3 regions of the Peribacillus sp. NPDC056705 genome follow, and region 1 is predicted to be linked to each of the others. Evidence: predicted binding sites of a transcription regulator. Region 1 holds the regulator's gene; each other region holds the start of a gene.

What was found. The regulator LexA, encoded in region 1, represses DNA repair genes until DNA is damaged. The targets are predictions, from matches to a motif close to CGAACATATGTTCG.
Region 2: a site for LexA is predicted at 2,170-2,183, ahead of ACFRAK_RS26860 (YolD-like family protein). Genes of this name have one in related genera too.
Region 3: a site for LexA is predicted at 5,941-5,954, ahead of ACFRAK_RS14380 (YolD-like family protein). Genes of this name have one in related genera too.

What each region holds. Positions count from the first base shown of each region.
Region 1 is NZ_JBHTYI010000008.1:43,255-55,683, forward strand. It holds gene ACFRAK_RS12705 (CotD family spore coat protein) at 1-244, opposite strand, end outside; gene ACFRAK_RS12710 (aminoglycoside phosphotransferase family protein) at 380-1,300, opposite strand; gene ACFRAK_RS12715 (N-acetylmuramoyl-L-alanine amidase family protein) at 1,833-2,522, shown strand; gene ACFRAK_RS12720 (LexA family protein) at 2,889-3,527, opposite strand; gene ACFRAK_RS12725 (helix-turn-helix transcriptional regulator) at 3,662-3,886, shown strand; gene ACFRAK_RS12730 (hypothetical protein) at 3,883-4,101, opposite strand; gene ACFRAK_RS12735 (esterase/lipase family protein) at 4,776-6,308, shown strand; gene ACFRAK_RS12740 (hypothetical protein) at 6,651-6,938, opposite strand; gene ACFRAK_RS12745 (hypothetical protein) at 7,293-7,523, shown strand; gene lexA (transcriptional repressor LexA) at 7,807-8,430, opposite strand; gene yneA (cell division suppressor protein YneA) at 8,586-8,897, shown strand; gene ACFRAK_RS12760 (YneB family resolvase-like protein) at 8,917-9,573, shown strand; gene ACFRAK_RS12765 (DUF896 domain-containing protein) at 9,639-9,872, shown strand; gene tkt (transketolase) at 10,108-12,111, shown strand; gene sirA (sporulation inhibitor of replication protein SirA) at 12,399-12,429, shown strand, end outside.
Region 2 is NZ_JBHTYI010000059.1:136-7,359, reverse strand. It holds gene ACFRAK_RS26870 (hypothetical protein) at 1-160, shown strand, start outside; gene ACFRAK_RS26865 (hypothetical protein) at 736-1,500, shown strand; gene ACFRAK_RS26860 (YolD-like family protein) at 1,794-2,087, opposite strand; partial or broken gene ACFRAK_RS26855 (IS110 family RNA-guided transposase) at 2,405-3,589, opposite strand; gene ACFRAK_RS26850 (TetR/AcrR family transcriptional regulator) at 4,008-4,544, opposite strand; gene ACFRAK_RS26845 (MMPL family transporter) at 4,786-6,969, shown strand.
Region 3 is NZ_JBHTYI010000010.1:6,017-18,445, reverse strand. It holds gene ACFRAK_RS14410 (hypothetical protein) at 1-998, opposite strand, end outside; gene ACFRAK_RS14405 (hypothetical protein) at 998-2,407, opposite strand; gene ACFRAK_RS14400 (DUF6602 domain-containing protein) at 2,672-3,796, opposite strand; gene ACFRAK_RS14395 (hypothetical protein) at 4,022-4,204, opposite strand; gene ACFRAK_RS14390 (hypothetical protein) at 4,227-4,790, opposite strand; gene ACFRAK_RS14385 (hypothetical protein) at 5,242-5,508, opposite strand; gene ACFRAK_RS14380 (YolD-like family protein) at 5,564-5,908, opposite strand; gene ACFRAK_RS14375 (hypothetical protein) at 6,055-6,531, opposite strand; gene ACFRAK_RS14370 (DUF4179 domain-containing protein) at 7,130-8,542, opposite strand; gene ACFRAK_RS14365 (sigma-70 family RNA polymerase sigma factor) at 8,535-9,074, opposite strand; gene ACFRAK_RS14360 (GrpB family protein) at 9,429-9,959, opposite strand; gene ACFRAK_RS14355 (hypothetical protein) at 10,333-10,734, opposite strand; gene ACFRAK_RS14350 (hypothetical protein) at 10,935-11,165, opposite strand; gene ACFRAK_RS14345 (hypothetical protein) at 11,250-11,489, opposite strand; gene ACFRAK_RS14340 (hypothetical protein) at 11,574-11,891, opposite strand; gene ACFRAK_RS14335 (TIGR04104 family putative zinc finger protein) at 12,359-12,429, opposite strand, start outside.

The sequences.
Region 1 (12,429 bases):
TTTGGCTATAACACTCTTTCACGATAGTTCGGGTATGCGGTATATATGTTGTGAAATGTTTATTCACGGTAGTTGTATGTGTTGGATGAAAAACTGGAATCACGTTGTTAATGACATTAGTTTTAACATTTTGCTTTGTCGGGGAGATTTGAGGTGGATTATACTGAGTAGGCATTCCGTGAGACGGGAAGTATTGTGGTGGACATTGACCGCCTTTCGGATGCCCCCAGGGCTTATTATACATTTAAACACCTCCTGGATTTTTTTGAGAGTCATTGTTAGTTTATGAAAAAAATTGATAAAGGGACTGGTATAGATGCCTTTATCAAAAGTTCATATACATATTAAAATTTTCGATCAATAAAAAAATGAATAAACATTAATTTAAACGAATTTGGTTAATTGCTTGGCGAACAAATGACTTGTGTCTTTTCCTCCAGCTATTTTCCTTGTTTTTTTCCAAGCCCCATTCAGGAAATTTAGATAACCGTAACGCGGCAAATAATTGCCAGAAGGGTAAGTTTGTAAAATTCAACTCCGGCATCATGGATTTATATTGATGGGTGAAGTCATCCATCGCTTGCATTCCAAAATGATATGAAATTTCGAGTTGACTATTGGCAAGGTCAGCCAAAGGGTCCCCTAAGCCTGAGTCTTCCCAATCAATTATGGAAACTAGTTTATCCTCTTTCCATAATATATTTCCTGGCCAATAATCACCATGAAGGATCACTTTTTTATTCATGGAGGGTAATGGCGTGGAAGATTTTAACAAATCTCTAATCATGCTTAGATTTAATGTTTCTTCCAAGAGTACCCTTTCTTTATTATTTAACATCTCAATATATGTATTTTCTACTTTAGGCAGGAATGATAAAGATAGATCCGCACAATCAACACGATGGATTTTTGCTAGATTGATTGCCAATTGTAAGATATGATCATTAAGATTTGAGGGGGCGAATTCTGACCTACCCTCAATAAACTCGAGAAGTATGCATGGCTTGGAAAATATCTCGCAGGATTGCTCAAGGTAATATGGCGTCGGTACAGGCAAACCGGCAGCTTTCAATATCCCTAAGAGCTGGTGTTCATCTGCTGCAATATTCGGATTCCGTTTCAAGTCATTATCACCATGCTGACGAACGATCATTTTTACGATCCGCCCAGACGATTGTAATAGTTCAAGTCCTGTCACCTGTGCAGAAATACCGCCATTTAATTCCCATGCGCGAATTAGCTTGTTTCCTTGATCAAACTTTTGAACCAATCGTTCAAACTTTTCATATTCGTTCATCATATGTCATCTCCTAATCCCGTTCATTGTTAAGGAATTTAAGTTCACATTTTCCGATAACTTTCGCGAAAAATTCAAAGGCCTCATTGCTGCAAATTCAATAAATGAAACCAATAGCTTGTTACAGTAATTTAAACAAGTGAGGTGTGCTGAAAATGAAAATTGAAAAATATAAAGTGGATACACCAAAAGGGACGTTACAATATCATATTACTGAAATCGGAAAGCCAAATAAAGTTTTTTAACGGTGGTGCTGGATCGATAGAAGGTTGGATGAAAATCCTCCCGGCAATTTCGGAATCTGCATCAGTATTTTCCTATTATCGTTTTGATGTTGCTGGCAGCGATAAACCGAAGGAAAACCAAGACGGGATAAATATTGTTAATATTTAAGCCCCCGTAGTTATTGGTGGGTATATTTTTGGAAAGGCAGGCGAGATGAAGAATACTATATCTTTTAAAACTTCTTTAATCCGATAGTTATATGTACAAGCATTTGTCCATGCTTAACATAAGGTTAATAGAGGTGATAGAAATGGTGAAAGTATTTATCGATCCCGGCCATGGAGGTACGGATCCAGGCTCGGTGGGGAATGGATTAAGAGAAAAGGATTTAACTTTATCCATTGCAACTCGAATTAAAGATATCTTATTAATAGAATATAATAACGTTTATGTGAAAATGAGCAGGACCCAAGATACGTACCCCTCCTTAAACGATCGTACGAATGCAGCGAACGCGTGGGGAGCTGACTTTTATCTCTCCATCCACATAAATTCCGGCGGCGGAACCGGGTACGAGGATTACATCTATACGTCCACTAACCAGGTCACGAAAACGTATCAAGATCATATTCATTCAGAGGTCATGAAGCTTATCAACATCCAAGACAGAGGACAAAAAACAGGAGATTTACATGTACTTCGTGAAACGGACATGCCTGCACTCCTGTCTGAAAATGGATTTATCGATAATGTCAATGACGCAGCCAAATTGAAAACGGCTTCCTTTATCGAATCACTCGCTCGCGGACATGTAAACGGTTTAGTTAAATGCTTCAATCTTATAAAGAAAAGTATAGCTGTATACCACACTGTCGTTAGTGGGGATACCGCATACTCCTTAAGCATCGCTTATGGCAGTACGGTTCAGCAAATTAAAGATTGGAACGGTCTTGACAGTCAGTACAACATTACCGTAAACCAGAAGTTACGGGTTAAATGAATAATTAATAATTGACTGGTTAAATTATTTATAACACTTCCAGAAGCACTCCACGCAGGAAGCCCTTCTCAAAAAGAGAGGGGCTTTTCCAGGTTCAAGAATATATATGTAATGAAATCATCATGTACATTCTACTGTCCTGATTTGTCCATCACTTGGATAATAGTGGAGGGAGTGAAATGTAAACTATGCTTTTTCATATAGACTGACACAAATTTAAATGGATTCTTTGTAATGGCATATAAAAAGCACAAACCATAATGGGTTGTACCTAAAATGTATCAGCAAATAACTGAAGGGAATCTATGTATTGTTGCTCATTAATCCTTTATTTTCCTTTATGTAAAGCAACCCTCGAGATGGATATTAATCATATATTTTAATGGCTTGAACCACTTTTCCTAAAATACGGACTCTATCATTTTTGATGTTATAGGTTTTGTCTTCATAAAAAGGATCCGTGCTGCAGGGAGTGAGTGTGATGTTTTCTTCATTGATATTCACTTTTTTGACTGTAGCATCGTGACCATTTACTAAAACCACACCAATTTTTCCGTTTTCAACGAAGGTTGTTTTTTCAACGAGAATCAGTGATCCGTCACTGAATTCTTCGTTCATGCTATTGCCATTCACTCTAAGGAAAAAATATTCTTTATTCGATTTTAGCATCGAATTTAATGTCGGCATATAGGCTTCAATATATTCATTGGTAAAATGAGGATCTCCAGCAGGGATATTTCCGTAAACACCAATTAATCTTACATTCTTTTCATTTAGGAATTCCACTCCAGGATTATTTCTAACGACAGGTGTTCCTTCAATGAGGTGGGATAGCGGTATTTCAAAGCATGTGGACATCATGCTCAATTTATCCATTAAAGGTTTATTCCTTCCGGATTCCCAGGCCGATACTGCTGTCGGGGCCACTTTTAATATATTTGCCAAATCTTCTTGTGTCATTTTTCTTTCTTTTCTTAACATTTTAATCCGTTCACCAATGTGCATAATTCTTCACCTCTTACTTGAATATACACTATGAGTGAAAGTGAGTAAACTTAAATAGCCTGAATTTTGCGAAAAGTTGTTGGAATCTATACTTCAAGTGTGGTATTATTTTTTTAGACAGGTGGTGACAAGATATGTCAAACATTAAATTCACACTTAAACAAGCGAGGAAGTATAAAGGATTGACTCAAGATGAAATGGCTAAAGTGCTGAAGATGGCCAAGAGGACTTACATTGACTATGAGCAATATAAGATTCCTTTGCGAATCGATAAGGCTTATTTATTTGCTGAATGTGTAGGATTCTCAATCGACGAGATCATTTTTTTTGACCCTAAACTACACTTCAAATGTAGTTAATAGTTCAAGTGTACCAGCGTTTCTTCAACAGACTGACCATTCGCAATGTAAAGTCCAATCAATACAATCCCAACTTCCGTGGTAGAAGATTCAAGGAATGATGGAAAGAAGGTGAACAAAGTGGAAAGGGAAGTTGCAGTAGGAGCTGCTGCCGTTAGCACATATAAGATTGGAAGGAATTTCGTGGAGAGGATATTGAGGATATTATCGTACACAACAGTGTTGTCAATTGGATTATCATTGAAATTATTGATCCTGTTCTCAGGATGAAATACGCGTATGTAGGAGGAAGAGGAGGAAGTACTTTAAGGAGTAAAAATCCAAACTTCTTGATGTTCCTTAATAAAAGGCTGTATGCTGAAATATAAAATAGACGATTGAAATTGAGATCCCACTGAATGACAGCCAATTATTGTAAAAACTTTTATTTACTTAATGTATAGGACGGATTTCAAAACACCATGAATAGGAGCAATTGGACAATGGCAAATTCGAAGGAAAAGTTAATATGGATGAACAAGCCTTTATCCTTTGCAGGATAAAGGCTTGTTTTCATTTTTGTGAACTTGGGGCATTCCAATTTCCTCCGTAAGTTCGTCTTCATAAAATGAAAAAGACTGCAAACCTAAATGAATTGAAAGCGAATCTTCATACTTTATCTCCATTTTTAATGAACTTCTTCTAGTTTTTTTCTCCCATCTTTATAAGGATGGCAGGTAATGGTATGCAAAAGTACAATTATATAATAATGAAGGCTATGTAAGTCCCGGGAAGGGGGGCATTGATAATAGGATGAGTTCGAAAAAATACCTTTTGGAGGAGATAACAATTGAAAAGGAATGTATTCAAATATGTCGTTTTTCTTGTCCTCATTCTAACCATATTAATTATGGCTAAGCCAGGCATTTCCTCAGCAGGGAAATTGAAGCCGCCCTCCGAATCCTTCAGTCCAGGGGAGTGGTTTCTTGGAAGCATTCCTCCCAATCTTGACAAAGAGAAACCACCTATCGTGTTTGTACAAGGAAGAAACAGCAGTTCAACCAGCTGGTACGGTGAAACGGAATATCATGGGATCAATGATATGTATACCAAGGCGTATGAAGCAGGCTACCAAACGGTTTTTGTTCAGCTTCATGATTCGGCTGGAAATGGATCAGCGAGCCAATATGATAACGGAAGGCTTTTAGCTCAAATGCTTTCAGAAATCAGTAACCATTTCGGGGGCGAAAAAGTAAATATTATAGCTCACAGCAAAGGGGGGACAGACACCCAAGCGGCTCTAGTACACTATGGAGCACACCAATATGTTGGAAGGGTGATCACTTTAGCTTCCCCTCATCATGGTTCTTACCTTGCTGATTTGGCTTATAGCTGGTATGCGGGCTGGCTTGGTTCCCTATTAGGTCAAAAAGATGATGGAACTTATTCTTTACAAGTTGGTAAAATGGCGGAATTTCGTTCTGTCACGGATAACCATGTTAACTCTCGTAAAAACATGTATTTCACTGTGGCAGGCATGAACAGAGGCCCGGTTCTTTCAGCTTTATCAATGGGTGGACAATATTTATCTTCTTATGGGGAAAATGATGGTCTAGTAAATGTATGGAGTACAAAAATACCTTACGCAACACATTTATTTACGGATCCAAACTTTGATCACGACAATATCCGAGTCGGTTCAGCTGTATTTTCAAGAATTGAACCCTATTTAAGGAGTGCTACCACCGCTGGGATCCCTGGATTTAATGTCAATTATAAAGAACGAGTTGAAGATGATGTCATTACAACCGCACTTGCTCAAACCGTTATGGGTGATGCCCTGAAACAAAATGTTTGGAATGAACAAAGTTTCCATGTAAATGAATCAGCCCCGGGTAATATAACCATATATACAGCCTCAGATGATGTCGAGGTTGAATTGATTTCTCCATCAAATAAAAAATATTCACCTTCCTTAAAGGTTAATTCAGCCCAAAATGAAACTTCCTTTTTTAATGGTGCAACCATCCGGACATTCAATAGAAACAACCTCGAAATCGGTGACTGGAAGGTGCGAATGAAGACTAAATCGCCAAAAGACGCCTACCTGTTCACAGCTCAATTTAACGAAAAGAATCCCATTACATTAAGTATGGCCGGAAAAGTTAAGCAAAAAGATGCAAAATTTTTAATAAAGAATCCAATGAATGATAAAAAAACGCCAAACAGCACAACTTTTTTGGTTCGCTTAGTAGATGAAACCGGTAATGAAATTAGTGAGAAAAGCTCAATTAAGGTACTGGAGACCGAAAATTTTACTGGTACCCTTCCAGAAGTGCCTAAGTCAGGTGTTTATAATGTAACCATTGACGTCAAGGAAAAAAATGTGGATGGCACTGAAAGAACCCGGACTCTGGTTCGTTCGGTCTATATCGAGAAATAGTGAAATGCCTTCTTATTGAGAAGGTATCAAATTCGAAGGAAAGTCAGTTTGAGTACGGTTTTTTTCTAAAAGAACATTCAATTTTTCTTTTAAAATCATGGTTCGGGATAAGTGCATTTCGAACCTCTTTTTTACCGATTAATACCTTTATTTAATTGAAAAGGTATTTTGTGGGTAATGTATAATGGTATGGTTAACATGAGAGTTGGTTATTCAGCCAAAGGAAAATTAAGGTCGCAATTGTTAATTTAGATATTGATTTAACTGTTGCTCGATGGGGATAGAAGCCAGTCGGGCTTGTGGCAATACAAGAGATTGATGAATTGCAGCGAGACAACGGGTTTAATCTGTCTTTTGATAAGATTCTCTATAAGACAAAATACCTGTTTTAAGTGCAGCATAATTGCCAATGCTTGCATAGCCATAAAACCAGCCCATGAAAATCCCTGCAACCAAGTGATGACGATGACTGATGAAAATGGAAATGAACAAGCCAAGACCCAAAGCGATGGTAGGGATGAATTTTGGGCGAATATGAAATATGACCTTAATTAGTTGAGTAAGAATCATGATGATAGGAATGGCTATTACTGCATCCCAAAAGTTTGTATGGATGGTTGGGAAGTCCATAATTTCACCACCTTAAATAGAAGTTTTCAAAATTAATTTTTACTTTTTATCAAGGCTTTATACTATAATAAAAAAATTCATATTTAAAACTAATATATCAAAGGTTATGCAACCAGGTTTTGAAGATTTTCAGAGTTCAATTTTAAAGCCGTCAATCCATATAATTATATGGATTGACGGCTTTTTCTAGTTGGCCGCGGGAATGGTTTAAAACAACTCGGAAAGAGCCAACATAAACAATCGAATACCACATCGGTGTGCCCGTTCAAGGATGGAACAAATTCAGGAAATACCCATCTTGGGAAGAAAGTCTTCGAGATCTTGCCAATCTATACGTAAACGGGACGTCATGAAATGGAAGTCTATATACAGCTGTCATTGGAGAAAAAAACATCCAAAGCAATATTCGATGCGGGGTATGCCTCGGATCCGAAATATACAGAAAAACTGGTGAACCTTATAAAAACAAGCGATTTAACTAAATATGAAGCAAGTAACGAGGAAGTTTATCATATTGTCAGTAAAGGGGATTCCGTCTCTGCGCTTGGAAAAGCATATGATTCTACACAAGTGAAGATTCAATAGTGGAATGGCTTGGTCGAACTTTACCTTATTAAAGTGAATCATTAAGAATGACATGAAATTTTAACTGGGAACGGTATTTCAACGCTCTCCTTTTTTTGAATGAGCTTCTTTCCAAAGTATTTATATCAAGAGGGATAGTGAACCGTACATCCGTTATAAAAGATGTAATATTCACATGAAAATAGATTCTATTAAAAAATATATCAAAACCTACTCTTCCATATGCATATTGAGAGAATTCGGGACATAAATTAAACAAACAAAAAAAGCGCGGTTAGCGCTTTTAGTGTATTTGTCTATATAAGCCTATTACTTTTCCAAGTATCGAAACATCTCGTAAAATAATTGGTTCCATATTTGAATTCTCGGGCTGAAGCCTTATGTAATCCGGTTCCTTAAAGAATCGTTTTACAGTGGCTTCATCATCTTCCGTCATGGCCACGACGATATCTCCATTATTGGCATTGCTTTGTTGTTTCACGATGACATAGTCTCCATCATGAATTCCAGCTTCGATCATACTTTCACCCATGATTTCCAGCATGAATACATGGTCATCATGCGGAACCATGCTTTCGGGAAGCGGAAAGTATTCTTCTATGTTCTCGATGGCCGTTATAGGCATGCCCGCTGTTACTTTTCCAAGTAACGGAACGTTCACGACATTGGCTTTTGGAATATTGTTCGCTTCCTCCGAATTCATTATTTCAATGGCCCTTGGCTTGGTTGGGTCACGTCTAATCAGGCCTTTACTCTCCAGGCGGGATAAATGTCCGTGTACTGTTGAACTTGATGCAAGTCCCACTGCTTCGCCAATCTCCCGTACGGAAGGTGGATACCCTTTTTGGCGAACCTCTTCTTTAATGAAATCAAGAATATCTTGCTGCCGTTTTGATAGTTTAGTCATTAGTGCACCTCTTCCCCAATGTTCTTTGCTATATTATAGCATGGCCCCCAACTCTATACAAACATAAGTTCGAATTTTGTTGTTGACTGAAACAAACGTTCGTATTATAATTTGGTCATAACATACGAACGAACATTCGCTTTGGAGGGATATTTATGAAAAAATTATACAAAAATTATATTTATACGATTCTATTAGCGGGATCAGTATTTATCTTTTCAATTTTATTCTCTTGTACATTGAACAATGATCAAAAAAATGATTTCCTTTCTATAGAAGTAAGTGAAGGTGACACCCTATGGGGAATTGCCGAAGAATATGAAGAAGCAAATTTGACAAAAAAAGAATTCATTGGTTGGATAGAAGAGCATAATGGAGTAAGGGCAGATTCGATTAAACCCGGTCAAGTCATCGTCATACCGGTTAAAGGGGAAGAACTTGTCCAGAATTTGGCCAGTGAGCAGTAAGCAGTGAAGGTAGGGTATTATGAAAGCGGTAATCTATTGTAGGGTCAGCACAGAAAAAGAGTCACAGGAAACATCATTGGCAAGGCAGGAAGATGAATTAGTCAAATTGGCAGAAAAGATGGATGTTGAAGTCATTTCCATAATAAAAGAACAGGCTAGTGGTTATGAGTTAAATAGGGATGGCATTTTTGACATGCTCGAACTATTTAAAACCAAAGAAGCTGAAGTACTATTAATCCAGGACGAAACGAGGCTGGGAAGAGGGAATGCCAAAATAGCCCTTTTCCATGTCATCCTTAAAGAAGATGTGAAAATTTATACGCTCTCACACGATGGCGAACTTGAGCTATCGGATTCGGATGCGATGGTCATCCAGATTGTCGGAATTGTAGAAGAATATCAAAGGAAACTACATAATCTAAAAATAAAGCGCGGGATGATAAGGGCCGTTGAAAAAGGGTATCGTCCTCAAAAAAATCTTCAGAATCAAAGGAATTCCACCGGAAGGGACCGTAAGGAGATTCCTATAGAAGAAATTATTAAGCTTCGGGCCAATGGATTGACATTTGCAGAGATCGCAGCAACTTTGAGGGGCTTTGGATACAATGTTTCTAAGGCTACAGTGAATAGGCGTTTTCTCGAACATCAATTGAATACACTGGAAAGTCAATCATAGAACTTGTAATTTCGCTATTTTTTTAATACCATGACAATATCCGCAGATTATGAAGGAGCGAAATTATGTTATCAAAAGAAAAATTAGCCCGTATTAATGAACTTTCTAAAAAGGCAAAGGCTGAAGGTTTGACGGAAGTTGAGGCGAAAGAGCAAACCCAATTGAGAAGTGAGTATTTGGAAACATTCAGAAAGTCCATGACCAATACGTTGGAGCATGTGAAAGTCGTCGATCCAGAAGGTAATGATGTCACTCCTCAAAAGATAAAAAATATAAAAGAAAAAAGAAACTTACATTAATAATGCTTGGATTCTTCTGATGGAACATTCCATTTGAAGATTCTATTAGCATTTAGGAGTAAAAAGAGAGTGCATTCATGTATGTATTCTCCTATTTAGTTTAATCTAAATAGGGGGCTTCTCTTATTTCTAGAAAATTGTAATATTGGGGCAGTAAATAGTGATTTTAGTTGTGATATTAAGCTTGTCAATATAATATAAAGAGGTACATTACAGGAAGGGATGTTTTTACGATATGTTAGATAAATTAGATGCACTTTCTATTAATACGATTCGTACATTATCGATTGATGCAATTGAAAAGGCTAATTCTGGCCATCCAGGTATGCCAATGGGTGCAGCGCCGATGGCGTATAAACTATGGACCGAATATATGAACCATAACCCGAAAAATCCAGAATGGTTTAATAGAGACCGCTTTGTTCTTTCTGCTGGTCATGGGTCTATGCTGTTATACAGCCTTCTTCATCTATCGGGCTATGGCTTATCTATCGATGATTTGAAAAGCTTCCGCCAATGGGGCAGTAAAACCCCAGGACATCCTGAATACGGACATACGGCTGGTGTAGATGCAACTACTGGGCCGCTTGGACAAGGTATCGCAATGGCAGTCGGAATGGCAATGGCAGAACGTCACTTGGCAGAAAGCTATAACCGCGATTCTTATAATGTGGTCGATCATTATACATATAGCATTTGTGGAGATGGGGATTTAATGGAAGGTGTTTCTGCAGAAGCAGCTTCATTAGCTGGACATCTACAACTCGGAAGACTTGTTGTTTTATATGATTCTAATGATATTTCACTTGACGGAGACTTAAGTCAATCATTTAGTGAAAGCGTAGCAGCCCGGTTCAAATCTTATGGATGGCAATATATCCGCGTTGAGGATGGGAACGATCTTCAGGAAATCGCTAAAGCGATTGAAGAAGCGAAAACTGACGATGCACGCCCAACATTAATCGAAGTGAAAACGGTTATTGGTTACGGTTCACCAAACCGTTCAGGTAAATCTGCTGTTCACGGAGCTCCGCTTGGTGCAGATGAGCTGAAATTGACAAAAGAAGCATATAAATGGACATTCGAAGAGGACTTCCACGTTCCTGAGGAAGTGTATTCACACTTCAATGAAGCTGTTGTTGATGCAGGCGCTCAAAAAGAAGAAGCTTGGAATGAATTGTTTAAAAATTACAAAGAAGCTCACCCTGAGTTAGCAGAGCAATTGGAGCTTGCCATCAAAGGTGAACTGCCTGCTGAATGGGATCAGGAAATTCCGGTCTATGAAGAAGGTAAGACATTAGCTTCCCGTGCTTCAAGTGGGGAAGTACTAAATGCAATTGCCAAAAAGGTACCTAGCTTCATTGGGGGTTCTGCAGATTTAGCTGGATCGAATAATACTGCCATTAAAGGTGAGACAGATTTATTACCTGGTAATTACAGTGGGCGTAATATATGGTTCGGTGTACGTGAATTCGCTATGGGTGCGGCTTTAAATGGAATGGCACTTCATGGTGGTTTAAAAGTATACGGAGGAACATTCTTTGTATTCTCTGATTATCTGCGTCCAGCCATAAGAATGGCAGCACTAATGGGACTGCCGGTAAACTATGTGTTCACTCATGACAGCATTGCTGTAGGGGAAGACGGACCGACTCATGAGCCAATCGAACAATTAGCATCATTGCGTGCAATGCCTAACCTAGGGGTAATACGTCCAGCTGATGGCAATGAAACGGCAGCAGCCTGGAAAGTGGCAATGGAGTCTACAAATAAACCAACTGCTCTTGTACTGACTCGTCAAGGATTGCCAACAATAAAAGACACTTCCGAAACTGCGTATGAAGGTGTTTCAAAAGGTGCTTACATCATCTCTGCTTCTAAGAAAGAAGTAGCTGATGCATTACTTCTTGCGACTGGTTCCGAAGTGAACTTGGCTGTGGAAGCACAGAAAGCTTTAGCGAACGAAGGAATTGATGTTTCGGTAATCAGTATGCCATCATGGGATCGATTTGAAACTCAATCTAAAGAATATAAACAAAGCGTAATAAATCCGGCAGTGAAAAAACGTCTAGCTATCGAAGTGGCTTCACCATTTGGCTGGGATCGTTATGCAGGTGATGAGGGTGAAATATTGGCCATCAATCATTTTGGAGCTTCTGCACCTGGCGGTAAAATCATGGAGGAATTCGGTTTTACTGTAGAAAATGTAGTTGCTCGAGTTAAGGAAATGCTTAAATAATAGTAATGGGAACTGACACCAAATGGATTGGTGTCAGTTTTTTTACCAAAAACAATCCTATTTTATATTGAATGTGTTCCTATTCGAAAGGAAATCTTCCATTCGACAAAAAAAGAAGAAAATTTCTCCAGTAAACAACATATCTTTTTAGTTTGTCAATATATAATGAGAATAAATAAATTTCGTTTAATTGTGTCAGTTAAAGGGGAAAGTCATCAATAGTGGAGAGGATCCTGGTGGTTAGTTGTTTTCGTGATCAAAATGGGAGAGCTAGGAGGCATTGGCTGATGAGAACCTATCAAATTTATTTAATCGAAG
Region 2 (7,224 bases), on a different contig from region 1:
CTTCCCCGTTCCTAATTCAGATTATAAGAAGGATCCAGATTGGGCAGCTGCCATTGCCGCATATGAATGGATTCAGAAGATTAAGTCAGAATTTGCAGCTAGCAAGGATTCTCGTATAGTTCAAGTGATTTATAACGATGATATGATATTACGGAGTTAGTTAAGAAGGTCAAGCCTATCAGCATTTGTTATGTACAAGATATATAGAGTACCTTCTATCAGGAATATATGTTATATTTACCATTAATATAATTTCTTAATTATGGGTTATATGGAATTAATAGTGATTTTTAAAAGAAATCAAAAGACTATTTTTACGAAAAAGATAATAATTCATACTTACGAAATACATAGAAGGAGAGATTTTGTGTTCAAGTTTGTAAAAATATTTTTTGTTGTACTTCTTTATTGGTATGTTGTACGGTACCAGAAAAGTTCCCCGGCGGATTTTGTATTTTATTTGGCCAGTATCTTGTTTTTTTTATCAATTATTTTTAGTTTGTTTTATAAAAATAAGCATAGGGTGAACATTTTTTTAATCATTGCACTATCAAATCTTTCAATGATTTTTGCACTATACGCTCATTTTTTAAGTGGGATTCTAACATTTTTCACTTTTTCTTTAATTCTATTTTTTTACTGTTTTGTATTTATTTCCTTAAAAAAAGATTAATAGTATGTTAGTATAAGACTCGCTGCTTAACCGAAAACATAAAAAGGGAGTTTTGGAAAAACATGAAAAAAATTTCAATCTTAATGAGCTTTATCCTACTTGTAGGAAGTCTAGCATTCTCTATTCCGAGTAGCACAGCATTAGCAACTTCAGGTTCAACAATCATACCTGAAGATGGTATGGAGATTATTACGGATACTGAAGAAAAATCTGAGTACATATTGACAATCTTGGGTGTTCAAACACGTTATATAGAAACAACTGAAACAATTGATGAAAACACAATAATAATACACACAAAAGTTTATAATGAAGACAACCATGAACTTATACAAGACTTTTCAACAACTCTTACTAACGATAAAATAGTAGATCAAGATGTAATTCTTTTCGAAGAAATACCAGAACCTAAAACACAGGAAGAAGCGAGTGGTTTTTATCCAATGGCTTCTACAAGTGGTAACAAATCAATGGTTACAATATTGAACATTAGTTACACTAAGAATTTCACTACTGGTAAAGGTACTGCTCGTTATCTAAAGGAACCAAATAAAACTGCTAAATTAGCAAGTTCTAAACCTTTTAATACATATGCAAATAATGTGGATTCTCTTAGAGGTACTGAGAGTTCAACCACGGTTGGTTGGCTAGTTTCTGGATTTAGTGGTGGTTCATTAGTAGCAGGGAAAATAATTTCTTGGGCAACAGCGAAAACAATATTGACAAAAATTGCAGGACCAGTGGCTGTCGTTAGTAATGCTGTGGCATTATCTTCATGGTTCTATTATTATAATAAACTTGAAAAAAGTTGGTCGAATTTAAAATAATATAAAAAAGTTGTGTGTGAACTATATGATCAAAAGTAGACAGCTAAATTAAAGATTCAAGGCTACTGCTATAAGATGACTTCGGCAATGTGATCCGGGGTCATCTTTTTTTAAGCTCCGATTTAATTATTTCCTCATAATAGTCCTTAATTACCGTAGCATCATGTAAGGCATTATGTTCCACTCCATCTATTCCAGCAAACTCTTCACGATTAATATTAGTATCAATTCCCTTTACCTTTTACAAGGTACAAATATCAAATCAAGCCCTTCACTAATGAGAAGGGCTTTTTTTAATCCTCTACAATCACACTAATAACTTCATCGAATTTAATTTTCTCAAAGGAACTATCTCTCTTCTGAATGCGTAACTCTTTTGTGACAGGATGAATGTACACACAATAACCATCCAATTCTTGTGGACTTCCCTCGTTATGTAATCTAAATCTTATCGGTAAATGATATTCCATTGCATAATGAATGTTGTTTTCAAACTCTTCAACCTGGTATTCATCAAGGATAGGTTTTTTATTTAAGAAATAATCAACCTCACCTATTTTTTTATTTAAAGCTTTATGTTCCGGCATAATCAATGCTGACTGCCATTTAACAAGCCTCTATCACAAATTGTCCCCATCAGAAAAATCCCTCCTTTACTTCCATTATATACGAACTAACGTTCTTATGAAAGGCAGAAAAAATTTCCTTCCCCAAATAAGTTCTGGCTAGAGAAATGTTGATTTTCGAACAAATAAAAGAGACCACTTATTGTAGTCTTCCTTTATGCCCTATGGAACTAAACCAGCTAATAGGATGTCAATATCTTTCTCTAAAAATTTCATTTCCCTTATGATATACTACAAAACCCTTTTGGAAGGATTTTTCTCTTTCACAAAACCGTTAATTAGGCTAAATCTAGGAACGTTTCTTTTCTCTTTAATAGAGCGTATATCCAATGAAGCAACTTATTAATACAGGCAACGATTGACACTTTGGCCGGTTTTCCTTCTGATTTTTTCTTATCATAGAAGGCTTTAAGCTTTTTGTTCCTTGAACTTCTTATGCCGCATAGTACGGCAAGATACAGAGAATGACGTAATCTGCTCGAACCTCTTTTAGTGATACGATTAATGGTTGCCGTAAACTTACCGGAAGAGTGAACACTTGGATCTACTCCAGCGAAGGCAACCAGTTTTTTCGGATGATTAAACCGATCGATTTCACCAATTTCAGAGATAATCGTGGCTGCGATTTTTTCTCCTATACCGGGAATCGATTGGATGATCTTATATTCTTCCAGTTCATTTGCCAGGGCCACTATACGATCTTCCAAATCAGAGAGGTGTCCCTGGTAATGAAAAAGCAACTCAATATACATACTAAGATTGATTACGTGACTTTCATTCACGTTTTTTTGGAATGGATTTCGAGATGCGGAGTCCATTATTTTTTTTGCTTTTTCCCATGCCCATTGACCCGATCTGCTAGGACAGAACTCTATAACACTCTCTGCTAGCTTACTTTCCCCGGCTGTTAATACCGCCTCTGAAGTGGGATATTCCTTTAATATCAGTAAAGAAACCCTTGAATATAGATCCCCAAAAACCTTCCGGTATTCAGGAAACACTTGATCTAAAATGGTGTGAAACTGAAGTTTGGCTTCCACATACATATTCTTTACGATTTCCTGTTGTCTTGACAAATTCCGAAGGTCTAATAGCTGAATTCCTCTAATTTTATGAGGTTCAAAATCCTCTTTGTAATACAGCACACACAACTGGTACGCATCGATAGCGTCTGTTTTTACCTTCCGTAAACTGGTCTTCTTTGCCTGATAAGAATAATCGGATTTAGTAAGATATATAGAATCCCTTGTTCCTCCAAGTATTGAATAACAGGAGTATGGTAATGCCCTGTAGATTCTAAAATGACCATAGGCATCTGCCCTGACACCTCTTCAAACTCTTTTAAAAAGTCTAAAAAATGATCTAATTCCTCAAAAGCTCGTCCCATACGGTTTAGATTGATCTAAAAATGCCTGAACTTGACTCTCTCCTTTTGCCACATCCAGACCGACAACTGGATTCATTGTTTTCCCCTCCTCTACTTACTTACCAGTACCCCTAGTCCTCCATGTAGTGTCATAGCTTCGCTTGTTATACGAGATCTACGTCCCAACCAGCCTCAAACATGCTTCTACAAGTAGGGGGCGGACAGTTTAGTTCACGGGATCGAGTCCCACGCACCCGTACGTCCTACCCTGGCTACTGATATAATAGATTCTATTAAAAAAAGGTCAACCAGTAAAAACTGGCTCACCTTATAATACGAACGCACCCGTTAGTTTAAGTAAAACTCTTCACATTTTCCCGAAAAGTTTACGATCTCTTTAGCTAATTCGATATAGAATAATTTTAAGCAAATAAATGATAATGGTCTTTTTTATAGTGAATCTCTGTACCTATTAATGACAATTATTCATAATATTAAATTACTATTTATTGAAATTAGGTGACGTTCATACTTTCTAAGATTTGTACAACTTCTTCAGTTGGAATTTTCATATCATCATTTATCCATTTTCGAATTACTTCAATGATCCCTCCAGTCGAATAAGTGAAAAAATATTCTAAATGATTCTCATTAGCATTTGGTAACTGTTTTTTTATTTCTGCAATTGTTATATCATGAGCAGAATTCAAAACTGTATTTAGTACATGAGAGCTATTTTTTTCATTAAAAATGATTTTACAGAGCTCCTTATTTATAAGTATCAATTTTAAAAGTTCATTTAGTATATTTTGTTCTCCTGAAATATTAATTGTACTCATCATTTTCTCTATCATTTCTTCTTCAATACTTCTCATTAAATCAAACGGATCATTGTAATAAGAATAAAAAGTGCCGCGATTAATATCTGCTTCTTTGCAAATATCCGTAACAGTAATTTTATTTAAGTTTTTTTCTTGTAGTAGCAGTAAAAAAGCCTCTATAATTACCTTTTTACTATACAATGTTCTTCGGTTTCCTGGTGTACCAACCATATTTTCCCCTCCTACTTATTAACCAAATCACTTCAATATGTTTTTAAATGAACAAAACATTAATAAATGACTATTTAATGACACATGTTTTCATTTTGCTTATTGTTACCTTCAATTAGCTTTAATATACTATGTCTATGCCATTAAATCAACGAAGTGTTCGATTAATGACTTGTCGTTTAAATAATAACTAGTTGTTTTAATGTGTTGTATGTAATATTAGGATGAAAGGAAGCTATTAATGGCAAAGTATCTTTATAAATTAGGAAAATGGGCGGCAAACAATAGTAAAAAAATAATTGGAGGCTCATTAACAGTTCTCCTTGCGATAGCAATTATTGCAATGAATCTGGGACCAAATTTTTCTGAAGACATGTCTATACCTGGATCAGAATCAGAAAAAGCCCTTCAACTCATTAAAAAGGAATTTCCCTCAACAGGAGGTCAAGTACAGTTAGTATTAAAAGCACCTGAAAATAAAACCTTAGATTCTGAAGAGGTTAATAAAGTAATTACGGATACATTGGGAGTGATAAAAGAAAAAGATGATCATGTTGTTTCTGTTGCACACCCATTAGAGTTAGGGAATTTAAGTAAAGATAAGAAAATAGGTTATGCAATTGTTACTTATAATGTAGCAGCAGACAAGGTATCGGAAAAATCAAAGGAAAATATTATAGAAAACATTGAAAATACACGTGATGCAGGTATTCAAACAGAATTAGCTGGTGATGTTTTATTTTCTGAAATGGAAATTGGAGGAATCACAGAAGTAATTGGGGTAATTGTTGCTTATGTTATATTGGCAATTACTTTTATTTCCTTCTTAGCAGCTGGGTTACCAATTATTACGGCGGTTATTGGACTAGCTATAGGAATTTTATTAATTGTGATTGGAACAAATTATTTGGAAATTACCTCTGTTTCGATAACGTTAGCAGCAATGTTGGGACTGGCAGTAGGCATTGATTATGCTCTCTTTATTATGACTCGTTTTAGACAACAAAGAAAAGAAGGATATTCTGTCCAAGAGTCTGTAGCAATTTCAAATGGAACAGCCGGGAGTGCTGTAGTGTTTGCTGGCATAACAGTCATCATTGCGCTCTTAGGTTTATCTGTTGCAAAAATACCATTTTTAACAATGATGGGGCTATCTGCTGCTCTATGCGTATTATTAGCAATATTTATTGCAATAATTGTGGTTCCAGCTTTTTTAGGTCTGATGGGACATAAAGTGGGACCAGATAGAAAAAATACTTTTTTAAGCAAAATTATTAAAAGCGATAAAAAACAAACTACTTCCGATAGATGGGGAAATTTTGTAGCAAAACGCCCGTGGAGGGTAGCAGTTATTGGAATTATACTTCTTTCTATAACTGCTATCCCTATTTCCCATATGGAACTCGCATTACCAGATAACGGTTCGAAAAATGAAGAGACAACAGAAAGAAAAGCATATGATTTACTTAGCAAAGCTTATGGCCCAGGCCATCATGCAACATTAATTGTAGCCGCTAAAACATCAAGCGAAACAACCAATCCACAAGTAGCATTAAGTGATACTGTAGAAGAGTTAAGTGGATTATCAAATGTAAAAAATGTTAGTCCAGCAATTCCTGGACCATCAGGAGAATTGTATCTTATTTCTATAACTCCAGAGACAGGAGCATCTGATTCAGAAACAAAAGATCTTGTAGACGATATTAGAGCAAAGGCAAAGACCTTGGAAAAATCCGAACAGTTAAAATTAATGGTTACAGGTACTACGGCGGTAAACATTGATATATCACAGAAATTGAGTGATGCATTGCCAATATTCGCTTTATTAATTATTGGATTTTCATTCATTTTATTAGTACTAGTATTCAGGTCTATTCTAGTTCCATTAAAAGCAGTTCTAGGATTTTTACTTTCATTAGGTGCAACATTAGGATTCACTGTATTTGTTATACAAGATGGAAATTTAATTGATTTATTTGGATTTCCCATTGTTAATCCTGTATTAAGCTTCTTACCAGTCATTGTGATAGGGATTTTATTTGGGTTAGCAATGGATTATGAGGTCTTTCTAGTTAGTAGAATGCGTGAAGTATTTACACATACTGGGGATGCACGCGAAGCTGTTTTAGCAGGAATGAGAGATAGTGGTGGAGTAGTAACAGCTGCTGGGTTGATTATGATTTCAGTATTTACTGGATTCATGTTAGCTCCAGATCCAATAATTAAAGCAATGGGCTTTTCTCTCACATTTGGCGTTCTATTTGATGCTTTTGTAGTAAGAATGGCTATTGTACCAGCAGTAATGATTATAATGGGAGAAGCTTCTTGGTACTTGCCAAAGTGGTTAGATAAACTACTACCAAATTTAGATATTGAAGGAGAATCATTTATAAAAGAAATAGAAATAGAAAGAAAAAGGAAATAAAAGGAGAAAGATGTTAAGTTCGCATAAATATTATTAACTAATGGGGCTGAAGGTAGTCCGATTCTTGTTATTCTTCAGTCCCATTTCTACATTAAAAAGATATCTCCAAAATATTCCCCCGAAACCTTTTATCATCGTATCTAACTCCTGTCTGTCATCAAATTTTTAGCTATCCGATTACATTATATATTCGAGATTTAAATTTAAGTTCCTTTTTCAATTATACTGCCCCTTAGTTCATTAAGAGATTCAACA
Region 3 (12,429 bases), on a different contig from region 1:
CTTGATTTTATACTAGTATGAAAGTTGATTAAATCTTCCCTACTATATATTAGATTACGTGCTTTTGCCTTTGTTTCTAAATCTCGGATAAATGCAATCTCGTGAAGTTGCTTAGGACTTGTATTAGTATACTCTGGGCTTTTTTCATTCATTGCAGATTGAACATTTTCAAGTTCTACTTGAGATGTGGCATTGGTTTCTTCTTCCAACCCTCTTAGGTGTACTCCCTCAAAATCTAAACGGTCTGCAATTGTAGTCGATACAAATTCATCATCAAAAAACACAATGAAATCACGTTCCGAACCTATATATTTAAGTTTCTCAGCTTCCATCAGTTCCACCCGTTTTACAGTGCTTGGTGATATAATGACACGGGCATTATGATTGTTTGAAGAATCGATTCTCCATTGATTCTCTTTAATATTCCCATAAATATAATCGCCACAAAGAACATAAAGGGGAGCTGGCATGGCATGATTGTATTGCTCTAAATTGATAGGCTCTTCTGCTAAAAGTTTTGCTTCAAATTCATTTGGTGTCAAGTTTACTTTTGGTACCGCGTAGAAAGATACACCTTCCCTACAGTCTTCCTCAACAATGATATCATCTATGTTTTTATAATAACGTTCGGTTCTTTCTTGTTGAGTTAATAATGGTTTAAACAATAGGAGCTTTCCTTCGAATTTTTCTTTTATGTATTTAATCTTCTTATTTATATCTGTATTATATTTAAATTCAAGAGGCAAGTTACTAATACTTTTACTGCCTACTCCAATATACATTTTATTCATTCCGACCCTATTTTCAACTTGTGTTATTTCTTTCGGTTCTTGGCTAATGGGCTTCACAAAAAAGACAACATCATTCATCTGTTCCGAAAATGAAACAGGTTCTCCAGAATCACCCATTCTTGGTAGATAGTCATCTTTTGATGCCAAAACTCCGACAACATAATTTTCTTTAATTTGATCTAATATATTTGGAGGATATAATTTCATTATAATACACCCTTCCTTTCCATGGTTTTCATGTATCCAATCCATTCAACAAATTCCTTATAGCTCTCAAACTCTATTCCTTTGTATACTTTGTTATATTTTTCAATTTCTTGTTTAATAACTTTAAATTGTTTTGTTGATAACCCTTTCATAAGCAGGTACACAGTTTTAATATCCGGATTATTAAGTAGGTTTTTAATTTCCATTTTGGAGTCAGCATGAACAATTGTTAACTCCGGATAGATTTCCTTAACCCAGTCGTAGTCTGTTAGACAAATAATTCCCCATTCTGTATTAAATGAATACTCAGTCTTATATTTATTTACTCTTTCAAGCTCTATTATTTTTTTAATATTCATTTCTTTTTTCAGTATATCAATCTGGTTTCCAAGATCATTTTTTAATTTTGTTTCGGACCTTTCATGTTCTTCCAATGTCCTTTCAAATTTCTTTTCTTGTTTGTTATACTTTAATTCCCAATCATTTAATTGTTTCTTGAATTCTTCCCTCTCTTTAGAATCTAATTTCAAGCTCTTGTTTATTTTTGTAAGCTCAGTCTCTAAGTTTAATATTTCCGTATCCTTTGTTTTTAATAAATTTTCCAAACCTTGTTTCTCATCTTGGGTTTTGCCCAGTTCTTCATCAAGTTTTTTCTCTAAACCGCTAATTGCATATTCGCTTTGGTTTTTAAGAAGTTCATACATAGCCTCTATGGCAAGTAACATTAATATGTCATGTTCCTCATCCTGATGGGTAATAATATAAGCAGCATGTGAGATTGGAAGTCCAAACATCTTATAAATCTCTTCACTTTGATTGTAAAAGCGTAAGAGGTCATAATTCTTAATTTGATCTTTACATTTTTTTAATAGAGATGAGTACTCGTCAAATTGGTAATCTTCCAAGACTTCTATAATCTTTGATGGTGCATTTTCGCCTATATAAGATCTGTATTTTCTAATAAATTCTTTTAATTCTTCAACTGTTTTAATTCTTTCATCAAAGTTAAGGGGATCTATTCCTTTTCTAATGTTTTGATCTATAGTATCTAACCTTATTCTTGTTTCTTCTGGAAAGGTTAGTAACAGGTTAATAAACCGTATATAGTCAGGAATATTTTTTCTTTCTTCATTTAGAAGTAACACTTGGTCTGAAAATGACTCGGCATTTTCTTTAATAATATTTTGTGAATTAATATAAGTGTAAAAAGGGTCAGGATGCCCCTTTCTTCGCTGACGAATCATTTTCGGTGTCATAGACTTAAAAATTTTTTTAATATGTTGCTTTTTTTGTTCAAGAGTAGCCGTTGTGGTTTTACGAGTACCCGTTGGTGTTTCATTAAAAAATTTGAGTATATGGTTTGCTTCTTTATCATCTATTAAGTATATATATATATCTATTTCGCTCATTAAACGTTCCCCCTTGTTGCGATATCCCTATATAGTAATATATTACCACAACCCTTTTGCTTCTAATACTGAATTGGTTTGAATCATCTTTTAACTTCGGTACAGATAAAAGTAATTTTCCGACAAATGCATGCCCCGATAGTTCCATAAGAAAAAGCTGCCTTATAGACAGCTCCGATCTTCAGCTAAAGCACCTGTTAGTTTTATAAGAAAAGCGAAACCGCGCTCGATTCTTGAAGAAGGAATAGTTGAAAATCTTTTTAACTATGTCCTAGGTAATTGAGATTGATATTGTGAATACATCCCGTTGCTAAATTCAATATAAAAATCTAAATCCTGTGTATTAACTTCTTCCTTATTATTCAATTTAACAAATATAACTGTAGCTTTTTCAATATCAGAAAATTGATAAATCTTTCCCATGAAATCTATAGTACGTTGGGGCAATCCAGCAAATTCTTCAGCATGATTAATTATATTTTTTAATTGTCTACTGAAATATAACATTATATCTTCTGAGCTAGCTTTCCCATCTTGAATTTTTTTTAATAAATCAGAATCCTTCATCATTGAATAGACAGTTTCTAATTCAATTCTTCCTTCATTTAATTCATAATAACCATCTGATGGAACATGTTTATTAGGTATAGAGTATTCTATATTTAATAACTCCCCAGCATTTGCATATTTCAATAAATTTGGTACAGATACAGTTGACTGATTAAGGTATTGCATCAATAAGAGATAAAATAACATTAAATTATTTTCAGCAGTATTTTTAATTAGTACAGGAGTGGTATCTTCATTGGGTAGAAGATTAATGTCCTTCAAGCCTTTCTTTGATACATTCACAATTAATCCTTTATCTAACACACACAATGCACTAATCTGTTTATGTTTTTCCACTCCATTATTTTCTTCAACTAGATTATCTAATAAGGTTTCTAGAGTTGTAGATGACGTAAAGGCAAATACAAATCCAGCTGTGGGTGAATTTATTCCATCCAAACTATCTTTAACTAATGATTTAACACTTAAGATATTATTTACACACTTACTTATTTCAGTTTTGTTTAATGATGATTTAACCTCTATAACTGAAAAAACACTCTCTATGGGTACCATTTTTGTAGACTGCATATTTAATAAAATAGGACTATTAAATGAATCATAAATGATAATATCCTGTTGCCTACTTTGCACTCCAGTTCCATCAATTATTACTCCATTATTCATCTCATATTTAGTAGGAATATATTTTCTTAAATAGCTGAGCAAAATCTCTTCTCTACTACTACCTCTTTCTCCCATATGGTTAATGTTTCCGGTTACTTCTTCAAAGTCAATTTGCATCTTCTTGGCTGAAGCATGAATAGACTGTTTAATCATTGTTTTACCCCCTTAATTACCTCTTATTTATTATAATTAACATACATCATAAACATAAAAAGTTGTATGAATCCTTACTTATTTTGTCTATATTTACCTTCTTATCAGTTTAAAATTGAACTTTTAATTTTTATTGTAATCAGCCATGTACTATCTGTGGCTTTAAAACAATTACACAATAACACAATTTAAAAGGGATAAAAAAAGAACCTCTAAAGAGATTCATTAAGGAAAAAAATCTGCCAAATTAATTGGAGGATGTTTAGGTGTATCTTCTAATTTATCCACTAATTTTCCATTTTCATCAAAAATGTAAACGGATGGTTTCCAAGTCATCCAATCTGATGCTGCAGGTACCAAAAAGTAAGCACAGGCAATAATCAAAGATAATTTAAGTAAATTTTTCATTTACATCCTCCCGGTTAGTGTATTAATAAAAATCCTTTATTTTATATCTCTTTTCCACGTTTTTCAGGTATTTAGTGGTGTTCTCATTAAATACTTTTATAATCTTGTTACAAGAACTCATCTGTTTAACAAGAGTTTCATATCTATCAGGATTGGTGGGTTCCTCGATGAGCTGATCATATGCAACAGTGACCGAATGGATGGCACCTACGATTGTGAAGTATCTGCTTGTAAAGTCATAAGGAATATTTGCTCGCTCTTTTTCTAATAATGTATGTTGTTCTTCGAAAAAACCTTTGCTGTTTTTAAGAATTTTTAAAAGTCCTGCGTTTCTATAATCTTGTTTATCTATCATTTCTCCTAATACTTTCAATGTCAATTGTTCCACCTGAGATAGATAACCCAAATGAAGAGTAATAATTTTCATTGTGCCATAGCAACGAAAATTAAATTCCTTGTTTTTTTGCCAGTTGTTGTATATCAGTATCAATACTGCTACCGAACCAGATATAAATGAACCGATTAATGAACCATAAAAACTGGGTGGCAGCCCTGCACTTTGAACTGCTGCGCCGATTAAGAACATATCTATCCCCCAAAATTAGCATTACCTTTTTTCTTCTTATTATCGCACATTAAGAAAATAATGGAAATGATTACAATGAAAGAACTCCCCGCAGGGAGCTTTCTAATACCAAAACAAAATCCAATCTTTCCTAATCCACGTTTTCCTTCCATCTCTAAACCTTACTATGTAATATTGATCATTTCCAATACCAACGATTATCCCAACTGTGAAACTGTTCCACCTGTTCTTCGCCTTGCCTACATAAACTTTCATATTTAACATTTAAATTCCCCATCTTACTTAATGAAGTGGAGTATATTCTATTATATTAAACTCCCCTTACTTATTCAGGTGGAATTTCTTCTATTAAACTAAAACGCTTCTAGGGTCTAGCCTATAAAATTTTTAATTATGAACAAAAAAAGAACCTCTAAAGAGATCCTTAAAATATATTTTTAGTTGATTAATTCTAAAAAGGTAAATTATCCTTTATTATAGGGTGTACTTTTCTTACTAAATCTGTAATGTCATTTTCTCCGTTGTAAACAACACTAACAATTTGAAAGTCGTTTGGATAGCGAACAGAGTTTTTTATCTTTTTTATCCACTCATAAGCTGATATAGCAGCAGTCCATTCCTGTTCTGTTCTAAAGTCCGTTGTTATTACTGAACAACTACCAGACTGTAAGAACTTAGCACCGTTCGCAAACACTTGAACCTCAATCTGAATTTCCATTGTATACTCCTAAATCTCTGTGGTTTTTCCTTCCTGAATAAAAAAGGGCTTTTTTTTAATCCTCAACGATCACACTAATAATTTCATTAAACTTAATTTTCTCGTAGGAACTATCTTTCTTCTGAATACTTAACTCTTTCGTGACAGGATCAATATACACACAGTATCCATGCAGTTCAATTGGATTTCCCCGGTTATGCAATCTAAAGCTTATCGGTAAATGATATTCCATCGCATAATGAATGTTGTTTTCAAATTCTTCAACCTGGTATTCATCAAGGACAGGTTTTTTATTTAAGAAATAATCGTCCTTATCCTTTTTTTTATTTAATGCTTTATGTTCTGGTAACATCAATGCTGCTTGCCATTTAATGATTCCTCTATCACGAATTGTACCCATTAGAAAGATCCCTCCTTTTCATTCATTATATACGAACTAACGTTCTTGTGAAAGGCAGAAAAAAATGCCTATTCCAGAGAAGAGTCACTTTTAGTGATCCTTAATGAACAAACGCACCCGTTAGTTGAAGAAGAAGAAGAGATTACTTATTCCTTGTTACTATTTGGGTCACTTTTTATTTCGTTAATTCGTTGCAAGTTAAGCCCTGTAAACCTTTGAATCATTTCATCATCTAAATTTTCACTTATTGCCAATTTAGCGATTTCTTCAGTTCTTTCTTCTACTGCAATCAAACCTCTAATAAACGTATAGTCTTCAAGCCTCAATATATCATCTGCCGTTTCACCATCTAAGGTGAACACACACAAATAAGAACCTATATATGTGTCCTTCAAATAAATCCTTAATTCAGCTTCGATAAACTCTGAGTAATCATAAATTATGGCAAGTGATATTTTATGAATAATCAATTCTAGCCAACTTTTGTTGATACTATTAAAAAGGTCCTCTAATTCATCGTCTTCATTTATTTTGGCATTATTTATCCCACCCCAAAAGCCTTGAATAGTGCGTTCTTCTATTTTATGCAGTGCAATTAATTCCTTAAATGCTTCAATGTTCATTTTATCCTCCATACTTAACTTCTTCTTAGCAAAATCAGAAAATTTCGATGCCCTCTTCAAGTATTGCACCCGTTAGTTTAATAAGACAAAATAATAGCTAATATACCGAAAATAGAACCTATAATAATCAAAATAACTACTCTTGAGAATTTCCTTTCCCATTTACGCAGAAACCCCTTTGATAAACTCCTATCATCGTTAGTTGCCTTTTTTAACTCCATACCAAATCTTGATGTCTGAAAAATTAAATATAAAAAAATGCTGATTGAAATTATAGCACTAATTAGTCTTAACCAATCCATCAATTTCACCCTCAAAATTAAAATGTTGCAGTTATACATTCAACTATAAAATATGGTTACTCTTTCTTCAACTAACCTGCCCCTTTAGTTCCATAAGAAAAAGCTGCCTTAAAGACAGCTCAGATCTTCAGCTAACGCACCCGTTAGTTTAAGTACAATATTTCACAAACTTCTAACTAATAAAAAAAAGACGGTGACTTACATAAGTCATCGCCCCGATATTACTAATTATTCAATGCACTAGTAGAATTCCACTCGTCAACTATATGGTCCCTAAAATGAGCTACTTTAATTGTTTATTCATTCCCCTCTGGAAGTACAACAGTAAATGGTTTTAATTCCTTAGCTGGGACAAAGCTTGAAAAATCAAATAGCAACATTGTATTTTCCAGCTTAAAATTCTCAATCCTTTCTTCTCCGTTTAAGTCAAAAGTAGATTGGAAGTGTGCTGTTGCCTTATCAATCATTTTTACTTTATTAAAGGGAATACCGTGGTTTTTAGGAGGCCATGGATTTTCCGGGTCGATCTTAGTTAAATATTCCTTATCAACCAACCAGAAAAGGTATTTCAAATTATGGTTAATTATTTCAAGTTTACCTTTACTCAAATTCTTCGGAATCCCTGTAAGTTGATAATCTATTACCAATTTCTCACCTTTTTGAGTAACATCATTTACCTGCAGGCCTAAATTGAACCGTGTGCTTTTTAAGCTGAAAGATTTAATATTCAAAAGCTGTTGAACTTTTGGATCTGCTGCAGATAACTGAGGATAAAAGGTAAGTGAAGTAATATCTGAATTGAGCTTGGTCATTTCTCTTCTCATGGTACTTTGATATCCATCATCTTGTTCTGACTCATCAAGTAAAGTTCCATCTCCAAACCTATACACTTTTCCTTTATTATCAACTGCTTTTATATAAATATCATCACCTTTGTATTTCTCAACGGTCTCATATATAAGTGAAGATGATGCCTTTGCAGTGAGTATCTCTTTAATACGGATTTTTACCTCGTCTTCTGGATATCCTTGCTCTTGATTAATAGCAAGTGTACGATTTTTTTCTTGTTGAATTGGAATATCAAAATTCCATTCACCTTTTATCCCGTTGATATTATGAATCGTTATGGGAAGAGTAGAATTCTCCATAAATGATTTATAAGGATATACCATTTTCCATTGAAAGTTATATCCATTTTCCACTTTCTTAATGTCATTTGACTTTCCATTTAGCCAAGGGTCATGATCCCCTTTATTGTGTTCAAAGTTTACATCAAAGCTTACTTCTCCTTTTTCGTTATGCCCCTTTTCAACATCTTCATCTACAAATCCTGTGATTGATACTACATTGCCATCAAAGTATGCGCTGGTCAGTTTTACAGTTACCCCATTTTTTGTAATTGATTGGTTTAATTCTGTAACTGCATCCTGGTTAGCTAATTCTACGCCTGTTGAATCATTAAATTCTTGAAAAATCCCGCCTATTAAAGGGGTATTAGCTAATACTCTATTCATTGTAGGATTAACAAATCCTGAGGCAACGGTGATCCCAAGAAGAGCAGCTGCAGCAGCTGAACCTGCAAGAACTTTCTTTATCTTTATTTTCCTACCTTGCCCTGACATTTCTAAGCCTTTATCAATAGCGCTAAACACTTTTTCTTTTGGTACAACTATTTTTTCAATAGCACTTTTTACTTCTTTGTTATCCATTGCATTTGCCCTCCTCTTCTTTATAGGACTTTTTTAATTCGGCTTTCCCCCTGCTTAAATAAGTTTTTACAGTCCCTTGGGGGATCTCCATGATTTCACTAATGGTTTTAATAGAATAATCATAGTAGTAAAACAAAATTATGGCGGATCGATAATTCCCTTTTAACTGTCCGATCGCATTTAATAGATCTATTGCTTCGTCATGACCTGAATGATAGGTTACCGTTAAATTAGACAATACTTCGTCTGTTAGCCGCACAATATTATTTCTTTTCTTAAGGATTTGGCCAGCACATCGGATAATGATTTTTGTAAGCCAAGTCATAAAATATTCCGGATGCTTTAACGAATGAATACTCGTAAAAGCTTGATACGTTGCCTCTTGAACGACATCTAATGCATCCTCTTCGTTATGTACATAAAGATAAGCAGTCCGGTAGACTCGTTCATAGTGCTGCTTTATGAGTTGTTCAAAAGCTTTTTTATTGCCCCTGATTGCTTTTTTAACCATCTTATCATCATCAAACTTCATCTCTCTCAACTCCTTTCAACCATTAGTGGAATATATCTTCAGAAAAAGTTTCAAAAAGTTAAAGTATTTTTGGAAAAAGCATAACATGCAAATAAAAACCTAAGTTAAGAAAATAAACAGAAACCACTTTGCGATTTCTGTTTATTTAAACTGTTGCTTTTTTTTGATAGCATTTGAATTTGTTGAGTGTATTCTGCAACTCAAAGGTTTTGTGAGTTTACACTTTATTCTACAAAATCGCTTATTGAACTATCCTGCCCCGTTAGTGCCATAAGAAAAAGGCTGCCGCAGCAACCCTTGTTATTGAAGTAAGCACCCGTTTATAAAAAAATAAAGTTAAGTTATTAATCGGTATTAATCTAAAAATAATTTCTTTTGATTTTCTGCAAACCAAAGGATTGCTTGTTTTTCCATTTCTTTAACAAATGTCTCTTTTGCTGGACTATACTCACTTGTGTTATCAAACCGTTTCGCCAATTTTTCTTTAAAGCTACTATATCTTGTTACTTCTTCTGGGTGAGACCGCAGATAATCCCTAAATATTAGATGCCGTTCGATTTCGGGGTTATCAAATTGATAAAAATGTATATGATGAGTTCTTTTTTCTCCACCTTTTTGAAATAACCTGCGACCTGTAATCCCCCATTCTCCAGCAATATCATACCCAAGGTTATACATCTTCTCATTAAATTTATCAACCTTCTCGATGTCTTTTACGATACACATCATATCAATTACAGGCTTTGCCTTCATACCACAAACTGATGTACTGCCAAAATGTTCAAATCTGATGATTTCATCCCCAAATATTGTTTTTAAAAATTGAACCTCATTTTTATACATTTGTGCCCAATTTTGATTAAATTCAGTTAGCCGAACTTTCATTTGGATACCTCCCTTATCGACCTACAGTAATTACTTTATTACACTTTCTTTTGCTTAATAACAAAAAGAAGTTATAATTAAGCATTTTTTTCCAAATAAATATAAGTCTTATGTAGCTAACCTGCCCCGTTAGCTTATGTACATTCCTTTTACAATTCGTGCTTATTTCTTTTTTCGAATAAAAAGAGAATACGCTACCAGTAGCAATCCTAATATTATAGGCAAGGTTGAACTCAAGATTTTCACCTCCAAGTATATTCCTTATTCAAGTAAACTGGCCGATAGTTCCATAAGAAAAGCTGTCTTTAAGACAGCTCTGATCTTCAGCTAACGCACCCGTTAGTTCAATAACACCCTTGAGAGCAGCAGGTCACTAATATTTCACGAATGTGGTAACGCTTCGTTTTGATGCAATAGTTCGTCTGGAAAGCTTTTCTTTCCATTTCTTTGAGTCTAATTGATATTCACCGTATTGATCTTTGTAAGTTTTTTTAAAGAGATTAATTGTTCTGGCCTCTTCTGGATAATTATGTGATAAGGGATAACCCAGTCGTCCTTCCTCAAATATATATAGTTCTACAACGTCCCCTATTTCCATAAATGAATCTAAGAATGTAATAAATTCAATATCTTCACCTCCAAGTTCATAAACATAAGGAAGGGTAAACGGCAAACTTTCCTTATACGCTTCACCATTTAGAAATGGATAATTATTTTCACTTGTGTGATATTCAGGAATTGGTTTTAATGTAGCGATAAAATAATGAGCTGTCATTGAAAAATCCCTTTCAAAAATACAATATTCTTATTAAAGCAACCCATCATAAGTACAACCTTGAATAATATCAATATTAATGGTTCACCTAACGTCTTCTTTCACCAAACTGCATCGTTAGTGCCATAAGAAAAAGCTACCTTATAGACAGCTCCGATCTTCAGCTAACGCACCCGTTAGTTATATTAGGTTAAGGAACCTTATTTCATTTTAGGCTTTATTTTCTGTTCAAATTCATCTTTGGCTATATCCCAAACTTCATATTCTTCACCAAACTTATCTCGAACATCTTGAGCCATTAAATCAGTAATTATTTCATAATCATCTACTATATCTTCGTTAAGGATTCCCTTAACTGTACTCCACTTAATAAATTTATCATCACTTGGGCTGATAATATAAAAATATCTGATTTCAAACTTGTTTATCATTGGTCCCTCCAGGATGAATTTTGGGTTTAAATCTTAATTCCAGTTTACAATCCGAGTTATGTCCTCTTAAACTATCCTGCCCCGTTAGTGAAATGACCCTGTTATAAGTACAATACCAATAAGGATAGCCCCAAGTGACAATATTAAAAGAAAACCTTCTATACTTTCTGTAAACAAAATATCAATTATTCCTAAAATTAAAAAAACCACTTTTTTGGATGTTTTAGTTTCATCTTTCTTAAATTCTATATACGCATAAACCAAAAAAGATATAAAAGAAACCAAACCTATTAAAAAGAGAAGTAACCCAACGAACATTACCATAAAAGTTTTCCCTTCGTTGCCATTTGTTGTGAAGCAAAAGCACCCATTAGTTCCATAATAATCTTTATAATTCATCGCTTTTTTTTATTCGTTGACTGGTTCTATCGTTTCAACTTCTAATTTGTTTTCCTTTGTGTAACCTTTTCTTAAGGTAACAGGCACTTTATCCCTTTCTTTTATCTGATTGTAATAGTCCGAATGGTCATATCCATATACGATGACGTTATTTTTATATCGGAGGGTGAGTTCCCATTCCGACGCATCATCTCTTACGTGTTCTTTTTTGACTACGGTTGCTTCTACTATTTTCTCTTCAAAGTGGTCAATCGGAGGACCTTCGGAACAACCAGATAACATACCTATTACAATTAATAAAACCCATACTACATTCATTATTTTCATTTTGCGAACCTCATTCCTTACACCCTCTAAAAGAGAATAAAAAACTAACCTGCCCCGTTAGCTCGACAAGCAAATAGTCAATCTACGAAAAATAGACCCATAAAGCGAAAGCACCGATTACAACTGGAATAAGTGTTAACAGTATAAGAATTATTTTTGCAAGAATGTACGATTTACTCGCAATTTTGTGAAAAAGAATCATATCCTGTTCTGACCAAGAAGCATAGGTATCATTTCTTATCCATTTCCACTTCTTAACTTCCTTCCTATGCTCCTCTTCCGTATATTTTAACAAGACCCATATGAAAAAGATTATTCCTGGAATTAGAAACAACAATCCAACAACCAAAGCATCCATTTTTCTCAATTCCTTCTTATAATTTCACTTTTCTATTCGTTTTAAAATCCAATAATTTTTCAATCCTTCTTCAACTAACTGCCCCTATAGTTCAACAAGTAAAATTTACTTACGATTTTTGAACAACTTTATATTTTGCGAAATAAGGGAAGCTAAGCATGACGGTAAAAAATAAAACTA